Regions from separate parts of the Faecalibacterium intestinale genome, predicted to be linked through region 1. Evidence: riboswitches for the same ligand, from Rfam matches in the RefSeq annotation. Region 1 holds a riboswitch; the other holds the start of a gene.
What was found. A riboswitch is a leader RNA that binds a small molecule or an ion and turns the genes downstream of it on or off. The one in region 1 is predicted to bind FMN.
Positions count from the first base shown of each region.

Region 2: linked by a shared signal. The riboswitch ahead of WMO20_RS06610 (ECF transporter S component) and the one ahead of ribD (bifunctional diaminohydroxyphosphoribosylaminopyrimidine deaminase/5-amino-6-(5-phosphoribosylamino)uracil reductase RibD) in region 1 are both predicted to bind FMN.

Region 1 is NZ_JBBMEN010000003.1:26,002-31,750, reverse strand. It holds gene WMO20_RS03445 (low molecular weight protein-tyrosine-phosphatase) at 1-264, opposite strand, end outside; gene WMO20_RS03440 (winged helix-turn-helix domain-containing protein) at 261-677, opposite strand; gene ribH (6,7-dimethyl-8-ribityllumazine synthase) at 698-1,174, opposite strand; gene WMO20_RS03430 (bifunctional 3,4-dihydroxy-2-butanone-4-phosphate synthase/GTP cyclohydrolase II) at 1,196-2,392, opposite strand; gene WMO20_RS03425 (riboflavin synthase) at 2,405-3,046, opposite strand; gene ribD (bifunctional diaminohydroxyphosphoribosylaminopyrimidine deaminase/5-amino-6-(5-phosphoribosylamino)uracil reductase RibD) at 3,010-4,134, opposite strand; FMN riboswitch at 4,286-4,400, opposite strand; gene WMO20_RS03415 (hypothetical protein) at 5,463-5,684, shown strand.
Region 2 is NZ_JBBMEN010000005.1:190,809-198,779, forward strand. It holds gene WMO20_RS06605 (MATE family efflux transporter) at 1-1,396, shown strand, start outside; gene WMO20_RS06610 (ECF transporter S component) at 1,772-2,371, opposite strand; FMN riboswitch at 2,513-2,632, opposite strand; gene WMO20_RS06615 (mechanosensitive ion channel family protein) at 2,794-3,885, shown strand; gene WMO20_RS06620 (MFS transporter) at 4,094-5,251, shown strand; gene WMO20_RS06625 (alpha/beta hydrolase) at 5,395-6,333, opposite strand; gene pbp4b (penicillin binding protein PBP4B) at 6,423-7,971, opposite strand, start outside.

The DNA.
Region 1 (5,749 bases):
CATGCCAATCAGATGATCATACCGTGCATAATCCAGCCGGGTCATCTGCCGGGCGGTCTTGCCGTTGCAGTCGATGCCATGTTCTGCCATCTTCTGCCGTGCAGGAGGATAGACCGGATTTCCGATTTCCCATGCACTGGTGGCGGCTGATGCGGTTTCAAATTGCTCGGATAGTCCTGCCTTGGACGTAAGGTCTTTCATCACATACTCCGCCATCGGGCTTCGGCAGATATTTCCGAGACAAATAAATAAGATCCTGGTCATGCCGGGTCGTTCTCCTTTTGGCTTACAAAAGCATAGCCGCCGTGGGTAGTGCGGATAAAGCTACCGCAGCCGGCCAGCTTCTTTCGCAGATTGGAAACGGTATTTGCCACGACCTTTAAGGTGTCGTCACAGTTTTGTCCCCACACAGCACGGAAAAGCTCTTCTTTTGAGAAGATTTGTCCTTCGTGGGAGGCAAGCATCAGCAGCAAATCGAACTCCAGTCGTGTAAGGGAGACTTTTCTGCCGTTACACGACACTTCGTGGGTCATTCCGTCCAGTGTAAGCCCCGGAAGAACCAACTTCTCCCATGAATCAATGGATATTTGCTCTGTCTCGATGTGCTCTCGTTCCAGAAGCATCCGGATCTTCTGCTCCAATTCCGGGTCAGGCTGTCGGGTCTTTATAACGATCATGGCAAACTCCTGCGTGTATTTTACTCTGCGGCGGTATCCATTTCCCGGAGCAGGTTTACCATCTCGATGGCACTGACTGCACAGTCATAGCCTTTATTACCTGCTTTGGTGCCTGCCCGCTCGATGGCCTGTTCGATGTTTTCGGTGGTCAGAACACCAAAGAGGACGGGAACCCCGCTTTCCAGCGAGACCGTGGCAATGCCTTTGGAAACCTCATTGCACACATAGTCGTAATGGCTGGTAGAACCGCGAATCACGGCACCAAGGCAGATCACAGCATCATACTTTCCGCTTTTTGCCATTTTAGAGGCAACCAGTGGGATCTCAAAAGCACCTGGAACCCATGCAACATGAATATCAGCGTCCTGCATATCGTGCCGGAGCAGACCATCCATTGCTCCGCTCAGAAGTTTGGACGTGATAAATTCGTTGAAGCGGGCAGCTACGATACCGACCTTGATGTTCTGAGAAACCAGCTTACCTTCAAATGTTTTCATTTTTAAATACCTCTTTCGTTGTTAATATTCCAGAAGATGCCCCATCCGTGCCTGCTTCGTTTTCAGGTAAAACAGGTCATACGGGGTCGCCGTCATCTGAATGGGTACGCGCTCGGAGATCTCCAGCCCAAACTCGGAGAGCTGATATACTTTGTCCGGGTTATTGGTAAGCAGGCGCAGGCTTTTTACGCCAAGTTCCCGGAGAATCTGTGCGCCGAGATAATACTCCCGTTCATCTCCATGGAACCCCAGAGCGAGATTGGCTTCCAGCGTATCCATGCCCTGCTCCTGAAGTTCATAGGCACGCAGCTTGTTGATCAGACCGATGCCTCGGCCTTCCTGCCGCATATAGAGCAGGATACCCCGGCCTTCTTTTTCGATCTGCGTCATGGCAGCGGCCAGCTGCTGGCCGCAGTCACAACGCAAAGAGCCAAATGTATCTCCTGTCAGGCATTCCGAGTGGACGCGGCACAGAATATCCTTTCCATCGCCAATGTCACCTTTTACCAGTGCAATGTGATGCTCTCCGTTCAGACGGCTCACAAAACCATAAGCTCTGAAGGTGCCATACTTGGTGGGCAGGTTCACTGCTGTCACCTGATCGACCAGTTTATCGTGACACTTGCGGTACTCCTGTAAATCACGGATGGTGATGAATTTGATCTGGAAACGCTCTGCCAGCTTTGCCAGTTCAGCGGTGCGCATCATCGTGCCATCCTCCCGCATGATCTCGCAGCACAGGCCGCATTCTTTCAGCCCTGCCAGACGGCACAGGTCAACGGTTGCTTCCGTGTGACCGTTGCGCTCCAACACACCGTTCTTTTTTGCCAGAAGGGGGAACATATGGCCCGGTCTGCGGAAATCTTCTGCTTTTGCGTGATCGTCCACACAAGCCATCGCCGTAATGGAACGCTCTGCGGCAGAAATGCCCGTAGAAGTAGAAACGTGGTCGATGGACACCGTAAATGCCGTTTCATGGTTGTCGGTGTTATACTGCACCATCTGCGGAAATTGCAGCTTCTGGACGAAAGCCTCGGACATCGGCATACAGATCAGACCTTTGCCGTGGGTCGCCATAAAGTTGATGTTTTCGGTGGTGGCAAATTCGGCAGCACAGATGAAGTCCCCCTCGTTTTCACGGTCGGGGTCATCCGTTACCAGAATGATTTTTCCTTGCTTCAGGTCTTGCAAAGCTTCGGGAATGGTATTGAAGTTCATCGTAAACTCTCCTTAAAAGCCGCAGCGCAGCAGCATTTCTTTTGTGAGCGTGTTTTGCTTCGGTGTTTCTGATGGAAGCAGCCTCTCGATATATTTTCCAACAACATCGGTTTCCAAATTGACAAAATCCCCTTTGTGCCGTTGGTTCAGGTTCGTCTGACGGACGGTGTGCGGTATCGTGGACACGGAAAAGCCCGTAGGTTCCACCGCAGCCACGGTCAGGCTGATACCGTCTATTGTGATAGAGCCTTTTTCAACGACATAGCGAAGGATCGCAGAATCTGCATGAATGGTGTACCAGATAGCCGTATCGTCTTTTCGGATATTAGCAATGCGTCCGACGCCATCCACATGGCCTGCTACGATGTGTCCGCCAAAACGTCCGTTGGCCGGCATGGCACGTTCCAGATTGACAGCACTTCCAACGGTGAGCTGTGCAAGTGCAGAGCGGTTCAAGGTCTCGTGCATGACATCCGCAGCAAAGCTATCCGGGAAGAGCTGCCTGACGGTCAGACAGATGCCGTTGACGGCGATGCTGTCACCGATCCTGGTTTCTTCCAGAACCATTTTTGCACGAACAGTCAGTACGGCAGAATGCTGTCCCCGATTGATGGATTTTATTGTTCCGACTTCTTCCACGATTCCGGTAAACACGGGTACTCCACCTCACTTTCGATCAGGAAATCTTTGCCAAGCTGTTCCAATCGGCTGTTCTTCAGGCGGAATGCAGCATCCGGAAGCGGGACACCTGCACCCTCAATGGGTGCTTTGGCATCCCTTCCTCCGAACAGCTTCGGGGCAATGTAAGCCTGTACCTGCTGCACGATGCCGCTTTCCAGTGCAGACCAGTTCAAGGTTCCGCCGCCTTCCAGCAGAATGCTGTCGATCTGCTCCTGCCCCAGCTGTTCCATCAGTTGCAGAAGATTCACATGACCGCAATGCGCTTCCAGACAAAGGATCCGGCACCCGGCCTGTTGATATGCCGCCTGCTTCTCCGGGTCGCTGCAGCAGGTCGCAAGAATGGTCGGAACCTGTTTGGCGGTCATGACCACCTGTGATTGCAGCGGTGTCCGCAAATGTGTATCACAGATGATCCGGACGGGATCACGGACACCCTCTATCCGGCAGGTCAGCAGCGGGTCATCTGCTAGGATGGTTCCGACTCCCACCATAATGCCGCGGAATCGGTGTCGCTGCCGTTGAACATGATTCCGGGCAATTTCCCCGGTGATCCATTTGGAAGCGCCTGTGTATGTGGCGATTTTTCCGTCCATCGTCATGGCGTATTTCATGGAAACGAAGGGGCGTTTTGTGGTGATATAGTGGAAGAACACCTTGTTCAGCGCATCGCATTCCTCTTGCAGAACATTTTCGGTCACATCTATGCCGTGTGCGCGCAGGATTGCAATTCCTTTTCCAGCCACCAGCGGATTCGGGTCAGCAGAACCCACGACCACCCGGTGAATGCCCGCGTCCAGAATCGCATCCACGCAGGGCGGCTGCTTTCCGTAATGGCAGCACGGCTCCAATGTCACATACAGGGTCGCTCCCTGCGGATCTTCGGTGCAGGATGCCAGCGCATTGCGCTCCGCATGAGCCTGACCGTATCTCTGGTGCCAGCCCTGTCCGATGATCCTGCCCTCTTTTGCGACCACGGCACCCACCATCGGGTTGGGAGATGTCCACCCGCAGCCCTTTTTTGCAAGCTGCAAAGCCAGACGCATATACTCTTTGTCGTTCATCGTGTTGCCTCCAAAAGAAAAAGCCCTGAACAAAAACGTTCAGGGCAAGCCGAAAAAACACAAGGGATCCTTGTGCAAAAAAGAAAGCTCCAGAATGCAAACGCATCCCAGAGCAGCCTCCACAAGCGCAGGACCGTACGGGTTCTGCGCTTGGTATCTTCTTTCATCCAGACTGTACTGTCGGCTTCGGAGTTTCACCGAATCATGCCTTACGGCTCGTGGGCTGTACCACCGGTAGGGAATCGCACCCTGCCCTGAAGATTTCTGATTCAATTACAGCGGCATTATAGCACGGCTCCTTTCGGATTGCAAGGGCATTCTGCAAACCGGGACGAAACCGGGATGAAGATGGTTTGAGGGTGGGAATGAAACTTTTTGGCTGTTGTTGCCTTGTCAAGAGGGCTGGTGCCGTCCAGCCCTCTCTCTTTTTGCCAAAGTTTTCCTCGCCTTTTCTTGCAAGCTGCCGAAAGTGACGCGTTCTCAAAAGTTTTTGTTGACACGGCTCGATTTTTGTGGTAACCTATCCCAACAATTGAATATAACATATTTTTACATATTCGTTCAGGCCCTGCGGGGCTGAACATCTTGGCTTTCAGCCGTTACATAACCGACTAGCATGACCTTCCGAAAAAGCGAAGGCATGTCCGGTCTGTTTTGTGACGGCTTTTTTGTTGCCGTTTTGCCCGTTGGACCTTGAAAACCGCATGACCGTCTGCATGGGATACCCGGCGATGACCCTGAGAAGGAGAGCCGGAAAACGCCGCCGGAAGGGGGCAGGAAATCCATGCAGAGAGAACGGCAGGACGTTGATTTCTCAGTTACGGAGTAAAGCGATGTAATCTGGAATCCACCAACAACATCGTCAACTCGTCCGGGCGGCGTGTCCGGGGCTTTGTGGGCATCGAGGCCCTTGTGCAGCCCGACCTCACCCCCAATAGCTGGCGGACATGACCCCCATAAAGGAGAATATGGGCGTTTTGCTGCGTACGTGCGTACGCGGCAGTCGGCTTTCTCTGTACGCACGTACGCAGCGATTGACCAAAAACGCACCATATAGGGGTGTTGGCGAAGTGTCAGGTTGACAATTTGCCAAAATCAGAGGGTCAAAATGACCCTCTGAAAAACCGGACGAGCTGTCCATACGGGACAGCTTGCCCGGTGCAGGAGTGCAGAGGACGCAGTCCTTTGCCCCAGTGATATGATGCTGTGCGACATATCCTACCGGATATTATCTGGCGCAAAATGGCGGCAGATCCAGCAGCTTCGCTGCTGCGTTCTCCCCGGAACGCAAGGCTCCGCAGGCCACGAGAGAATATGCAGCGCACCGTTTGGACACCGTGCTGGACAAGTTTCTCAAGACCATGCAGACCACCGCTGCACGTCTGCAGAAAAAGCTGCTGAAACCGGAAGTTCGGCAGAAAGGCAAGGAGCAGGTCAAGGAGAAAGCGCGGGATTCCGTTCTGCAACTGCTGAATCGCTTGCAGGCAGAACAGGCACAAAATAAACCATCGGCACAACCCCGCACACAGGAGGGGCACTCGGAAATCTGAACCTCATCGGGAGCGTCCGGGGCAGAAAGCTGGCACTTTCTGCCCCGACACCCGGTTACAAGGAA
Region 2 (7,971 bases), on a different contig from region 1:
CTCTGCCCGGATGCGGCAGGGCGAGCAGGTGCCGCTGCGCCACACTGCACAGGTGGCGCTGACGCTGAGCATCCCTTCCATTTTGCAGCAGATCGTAGTTACCGCCATGGAGTACATCGACGCCGCCATGGTGGGGCATATCGGCGCCGCCGCCACCGCTTCCATCGGCATCGTCAGCTCCAGCACATGGCTGCTGCACGGGATGCTGGCGGGGCTGTGCATGGCGTTTTCCATTCAGGTGGCGCAGTATCTGGGCGCAGACCGCCAGCAGGACGCCCGGGGCGTGCTGCGGCAGTCCATGCTGTTCAATCTGGTGGTAGGGCTTGCCGCTGCCGCCTTCGGCGTGGGCATCAGCCGGTTTCTGCCCGGGTGGCTGGGCGCAGACGCGGCACTGCAGGCAAATGCTTCGGCGTATTTTGCCATCTGGTCGGCTTCCCTGCCCTTTGTCATGGCTATGGGCACCTATGCCGCCATGCTGCGCTCCACCGGCGATGCCCTGACCCCCGGCCTGATCAGCGTGTTCACCTGCGTGCTGGACATCATCTTTAACTTTTTCCTCATCAACCCCACCCGGGAGATGACGGTATTCGGCCAGAACCTCACGGTCTGGGGTCTGGGCTGGGGCGTACCGGGCGCAGCACTGGGCACGGCGCTTGCCAACGCCGTGGGCGGCACGCTGGCGCTGGGCGTTCTGCTGCTGCGGGACGGCCCACTGTGCATCCGCAAGCCCGGCTCTTGGCACATTACCCGCGCCTGCCTGCACAACGTATGGAAGGTGGGCGCACCGCTGGCGGCAGAGCGCGCTGCCCTGTCCTCGGCACAGGTGCTGCTGGTGCGCATCGTGTCCGGGTTGGGCACTACCGCCATTGCCGCCAACAGTCTGGGGGTCAGCGCCGAGAGCCTGTGCTACATGGCGGGCTACGGCATTCAGGACGCCGCCCTTGCGCTGGTGGGACAGGCCGTGGGCGCAAACCGCCGGGACATGGCAAAGCGCTTTGCATGGCTGTGCACCGCCATGGGCATGGGCATCATGGCGCTTACCGGCGTGGGGCTGTATGTGTTTGCCCCGCAGCTGATGGGCATCTTCACCGCCGATGCCGCCGTTATTGCGCTGGGCGCACGGGTGCTGCGCATCGAAGCCTTTGCCGAGCCCATGTTCGGGGCAAGCATCGTGGCCAGCGGCTCCATGCAGGGCGCGGGCGACAGCACCGGCTGCTTTGTGCTGAACCTTATCAGTATGTGGGGCGTGCGGCTGACCTTGGCTGTTCTGCTGGCTCCCCGCTTTGGGCTGGTGGGCGTATGGGCAGCCATGTGCGCCGAACTTTGCACCCGCGGCGTACTGTTTTTGCTGCGCATGGCGCGGGGCAGATGGCTGGATAAGGGCGCGCTGGCGTAAAAAGCACCTTGTCAGCGTCCTCGCCCTCTCCGTCTGCTCACTGCGTTCGCATCCACCTCTCCCAAAGGGAGAGGCCTTGGCAAAGAGATGAACTTTGCGTGGACTGCCAAAGGCTCTCCCTTTGGGAGAGCTGTCACCGCAGGTGACTGAGAGGGCGAGCCCTCTAAAGAAAGAGAGCTAGAATGTCCGCAAACACCTGACGCATCCGCAAACTGTACACTTTAGCCGGAAACATCATCGCTATGCCAGGAGCCCCATCTCAGAGGGGGCTGTCGAGCGCAGCGAGACTGGGGGAGTTTCTTCGGCAGCTATTCCCTCCAAACAGAGAAAAAGCCGGAAAGTCCGCAGACTTTCCGGCTCTCTTGTTTCAGCAGCTTACTTGCGGCCGTGCAGGATGGGAGACAGGGGCTTATAGATCAGCAGGCACAGCACGGCGTCCAGCAGACCCTTGACCAGCGTGAAGGGCATATTAAAGATCACAAGGCACTTGATCAGGCTGTCGGCAGAGGGCAGGATAGCCTGATACATCCCCAGAATGGCTTCCAGCGGCATATGGTAGAACTGCACATAGGCCGGGTAGGTGATGAAGTAGTTGGAGGGCACGCTGAACACCGCCATGGCGGCTGCACCGGCGATAGCGCCCAGAATGGCGGTCTTGCGGCTCTTATGGCGCTTGTAGACAAAGCCCGCCACAGCGGAGAACACCGCGCCCAGCATAAAGTTGCACAGCTCGCCCACGCAGGCGGTGGAGGTGCCCTTGATGATGATGTGCAGCAGGTTCTTCATAAAGCTGATGACCACGCCGTACACCGGGCCCAGTGCAAAGGCACCCAGCAGGGCGGGCAGGTCGGAGAAGTCCATCTTGACGAAGGACGGGATGAGCATCGGCAGCGGGAACTCAATGAACATCAGGATAAAGGCGACCGCGCTGAGCATGGCGGCAACGGTCAGGTTGTGGGTGGTATTCTTTTTCATGGTAGTTGTCCTCCCCGGGGTGTACGCCCCGTTCAAATTTGTTCGGAAAGCCCTTTTCGCGCTGGATCGAACCGGAAAGACAAACCAAAAAACGCCCTGCTGCAACCAAAAACTGCAACAGGGCGCACAGACGCAATTTGCCTGCCGTTTCTTGCATCCGGACTATACCGTTGGTCCCGGAGTTGCACCGGGTCAGCACCCTTGCGGGTGGTCGCGGACTTTACCGCCAGTGGGGAATTGCACCCCGCCCTGAAACGAACTTTCTGACCAAGAGTATAGCGCGGTACTGCGGCGCTGTCAAGCCCCTTTTCGAAAAGTTTGCGCATTTTTTATCAAAGTGTGTTTTCACCGTTCTTTCCTTGCCCCGGGCGGCAGAGTATGCTATCATAATATGCGTTGTGAAAAAACACAGGAGGTTTTCCATGATTTTCTCGATCCGTAACCTTGGTTTTGAGCTGGGCTCGCTGCTGCTGGAAGGCTGGGCAGCCTTTGCCGCCCGGGTGGTGTGCGCGGCGCTGCTGCTGGTGCTTGGCTGGCTGGCGCGGCAGCTTTTGTCCCGCCGGGTGTGCCCTGCCCTGCTGCGCCGCAGCTGGCGGCTGGCGGGTACGCCCATTCTGCTGCGCAGCTTTGCCGTGCCGCTGCAGCGGCTCACCCTTGCGGCGTTCATCTATGCCGCAGCTGCCAGCCTGCCGTGGGCAATCAGCGGCGTGAGCAAATTTCTGCTCACAGTCTTTGAGCTGGCCGCCACCTTTTTTGTGTGTCAGGGACTGTACGCCGCCGCCGACCTTACCGACCTTTTGCTGGCAAACTGCGGCGAGGAGGTGCGCGCCAACCGCACCCTGACCACCCTGCTGAACAAGCTGTACAAAGTTTTCATCGTGGTATTGGGCGTTATGACCATGGCACAGGAGACCGGCCTGCCGGTGGGCAGCATCGTAGCCAGTGCGGGTCTTGTCGGTCTGACCATCTCTCTGGCGGCGCAGGACAGCGCCAAAAATCTGTTCAGCGGGCTGGTCATCCTGCTGGACCGGCCCTTTTCCATCGGTGACTGGATCACCGTGGGCGATGTTTCCGGCGAGGTGGTGGACATCAACTTCCGCTCCACCAAGGTCCGCGCACTGGATAACTCGGTGTACATCCTGACCAACAGCACGGTCAGCTCTGCCACCGTCAACAACGGCACCTTGCGCAACAAGCGGCTGTACCGCTTCACCCTCGGGGTCACCTACGATACCTCCCGTCCTCAGCTGGAGCAGCTGATGGCAGACCTGACCGCCATGCTCAAGGCCAGCCCCTACACCTACGAGGACTCGGTGCTGGTCAAGCTGAGCGGCTTCGGCGCTTCCAGCATCGACCTGCTGGTGTCCGCCTACCTGCGCACCGCCGACATGACCCGCTTTTTGCAGATGCAGAACGATTTGAACCTTGACCTGATGGACGTGATGCAGAAAAACGGCGTGGACTTCGCCTTCCCCTCCACCACCGTGTATCTGGAAAAGAACAGCGAACACTAAAAGCGGAACTCTGTTTATATTTCATGTTTGCCGCGGCCTATAGGCCGCGGCAAACGCATTTTCACGGGTCAAATCAAAGTGCGCCGGTTTTGTTGTAAAAAGCAGGCGCTTTTGCCCTATGATTTCCCGTCCGGTCATGTTATTCTTATAGCGCACCCGCATACACTGCGGAGCACGCCATCAAATCATCTGTGGAGGAACGCTTCCTATGACACAGCTTTTGCTGCCCATTATTTACTTAGCCTTTATCAGCCTTGGCCTGCCGGATTCCCTGCTGGGGTCTGCATGGCCCACCATGTACCCTCAGCTGGGCGTCCCCTTCTCCTACGCGGGCATCCTGTCCATGATCATCTCGCTGGGCACCATCGTTTCCAGCCTGAACAGCGACCGGCTCACCCGGGCGCTGGGCACGGGCAGGGTGACCGCCCTCAGCGTGGGCATGACCGCTGCGGCGCTGTTCGGCTTTTCGATCTCCGGCCGGTTCTGGATGCTCTGTCTGTGGGCTGTCCCCTACGGCTTGGGCGCGGGCAGCGTGGATGCCGCCCTGAACAACTACGTTGCTCTGCATTACCAGAGCCGCCACATGAGCTGGCTGCACTGTATGTGGGGCGTAGGCACCACCATCGGCCCTGTGGTGATGGGCGCGGCGCTTTCCGGCGGGCTGGGCTGGAACAGCGGCTACCGGTACATCGCCCTGTTCCAGATCGCACTTTCTGCCGTGCTTTTTTGCAGCCTGCCCCTGTGGCATAAACGCCCCGACGCCGCCCCGGACGGCACCGCGCCCAAGGCGCTGACCCTGCCGCAGGTGTTCGCGCTGCCGGGCGCGAAGGAAGTGATGCTCTGCTTTTTCTGTTACTGCGCACTGGAGACCACCGCCGGGCTTTGGGCCAGCAGCTACCTGACCCTTGTGCGGCAGGTGCCCGCCCAGACGGCTGCCAGCTTTGCCAGCCTGTTCTATATCGGCATCACGGTGGGGCGGGGCGTCTGCGGCTTTTTGACCTTGAAACTGAGCGACGATCAGATGATCCGTCTGGGGTTTGCAGTGCTGGGCGTGGGCATTGCCGCCCTGCTGCTGCCCGGTGCTCAGGTCTTTGCGCTGGCCGGGCTTGTGCTGGTAGGGCTGGGCTGTGCGCCCATCTACCCCAGCGTCATCCACTCCACCCCGGCGCACTTCGGCGCACAGAATTCTCAGGCCGTCATCGGCATCCAGATGAGCAGCGCCTATGTGGGCAATCTTGCCATGCCGCCGCTGTTCGGCGTGCTTGCCAATAACATCACCCCGGCGCTATTCCCCTTCTATCTGCTGGTATTTCTAGTGCTGATGGCGCTGATGCACCGGCAGCTGGTACGCAAAACCAGCTGCTGAGCTTTTACCCTTTTTCAAAACCGCCATTCTCTTTTTTTCGTATACAGCAACACCAGAAAGGCCCGCGCTGTTTGGAGCAGCACGGGCCTTTCTGGTTTCTATGGACTTCCCGGGGATCGAAAGATGTGGAGAATGGCGTCTCCTTATGCCTGCAGCACTTTACCGGCGTATTTCAGCGCTTCGCGGCAGGTTTCTTTCCAGGTCGTCCAAGCGTGGATGCCGCCCTCATAGGGCACATATTCCACTTCTGCTACCTGGCTCAGTTTTTCGACAAATGCTTCCACATCAGCCGGGGGCACCACCGTGTCCTCAGTGCCATGGATGGCATAGAACTTTACCGGGCTGTTGGCAACGGTATAGGAAGCAAGGAAGGCTACCGGATGTTCTGCGTCCCAGGTTGCCTGGTCAAAGTTGTTGAACAGATGCAGCGAAGAGCAGGCATTGCCCTGACTATTGCGCCAGACTGCCGGGGACATCATCAGTGCCGCCGAGAACATCTGCGGATATTTCACTGCAAAGCGGGCTGCACCATAACCACCCATGGAAATGCCGCCGATGATGCGGCCTTCCTTGCTGGCCAACGTGTTGTAAGTTTTGTCGATAAACGGGATCAGATCATGGATGATGGCCGTTTCCATGGCAAGGCCGGGTCCATCGTAATAAAAGGAGTTGTAACCATCAATGAACACTGCAATGCACTCGGGCAGTTCCCCGCTTCCGATCAGATCGTTGAGGATATCCGGTGTGGAGAAACGCTCGATCATATTGAGTTGATGGCCGCCTACGCCGTGCATCAGGTAAATGACCGGATAGGCCTGTGCCTTGTTATTTCCATCGTAGCTGGCAGGCAGATAAACCGAATAGTTGCAGTCCTGCTTCAGTGTCTCGGAGTACCAGAACAGCGTTTTGCGGGTGCCCGCATAGGTAGTCTTGGGCGTTTTCTGCTTTTTGAACAGGAAATCCAAGCAGTTGGCATCCTCCTGCGGTGCAGCGGCACTGGCGGTGCACACATTAAGTGCCATCATGCCAAGACCAGCAGCACCCGCTTTCAGAAAAGTTTTACGAGAGAATTTGGTAGCCATAAAAAGTTCCTCCTTTAAATCAATCGTTTTCTTATACATCTTTCAGACAGCCTGCTTTTTGTACTGCAGTACTGTGCCGTGTTCTGTTTTCAGAACTTATTGAGCATCTTTTTCAGCTTTGCCAGTTCCTCTGCATCGCGGGTGTCATCCAGCAGAGTGAGGGCATCGTTGAAATAGTTGCGGTCCAGATAAGAGTGGGTGGAGTTTGCGTGGGCAGCCATAGCCTCCAGCACAGCATAACCGGAGCGCACCAGAGGGTGGGTAGCAGGCACGCTGCCGCCCTCGGCCACCAGCGCAAACTTGCTTTCAGCCATATCCTCCAGCAGGGCACTGTAAGCGTTGTTGGGGTCGGTGCCGTGGTTCTGCAGACCCTGATACAGCAGCTGTGCCACAAAACCCAGCGTAGAAGCCGTATACCAGTTACCATTGAACTCATTCACATTGGCAGGGTCTGTAATGCGGGAGTTAATCTTGTTGGTCAGGTAGACCACCACCAGATTTTCGCTAGGGTCGATCATGGTCAGCGTGCCCGTCCAGCCCTGGTGTCCAATGGTATTGGGCGAGGACTGCGTGCCGAAATACCAGCAGCGCTGGTTGTCGCCCTCACGCCACCAGCCCAGGCCCCAGTTGGCAGCGTCCTCCTTCTTGGGTGCGGTAAAGGTGTCCATTACGTTGCGGGAGAAGTAGCGGTTCTCTCCGTAGCCGCCGGCAAGCATGACAGAGGCCAGCTTTGCCAGCTCCGTAGCGGTGGAGAACAGGCCTGCATGACCCGAGATGCCCGCCATACAGAAATAGGCTTTGCCATCATGCACCTGGCCCTGTGTAGTTACGGTGCGCGCCCCGGTAAAGGAAACATATCCGTCCCGGGTATCACCGTTCAGCTCGGTAGCGGCGCAGTCGTTGGGAGCAAAGCCGTTCTGCAGAGGGTTGTAGGTGGTGCGGGTCAGACCCATAGGATCCCAGAACGTCTCTTTCAGGAACACATCCAGGCCTTTGCCGGTGATTTTCTCGATCACGAACGCCAGCAGCATATAATCCACGTCCGAATAAACAGTCTTGGTACCCGGTTCGTACATCAGCGGCGTTTTGAAAATGGAATGCAGCGTTTCGGTGCGGGTCTCGGTACTTCCATCCGATCCGGAATACAACACATTCACGGCACCCGGCACGATGGACTGACTGCTCTGATCGTAGGAATCGTTGTAATACTGAGGGTCTGCGGGGAAGCCTGCCTGATGGCGCAGGATATCGCGCAGGGTCAGTTCTGCCTTCCACTGCTTGTTGACCTTCAGGCCCGGGTTCTCGTAGCCGTTGTAGGTAATATCGATGGTGTCCTCCACAAAGGCGCTGCCCAGCAGGTCTACCAGACGGCTGTCCAAATTGGCCTTGCCCTGCGTGACGAGGTACTGCAATGCGTAGTTTGCGGTGTACATCTTGGTGTTGGAGGCCAGATCGTACAGGGTATCGTTAGTCACAGCCGGGCTGTCGGTCTTGGGGGTGCCGTCCGGGTTATAGGAGTTGACCTTGCCCCAGGCGTTCTGGTACACCAGCTTGCCGTTTTTCACAATGGCCATCTGTGCGCTGGGGAAGCCATTGTTCACGTCTGCCTGAATGATCTGCTCCAGCAGTTCCAGTGCA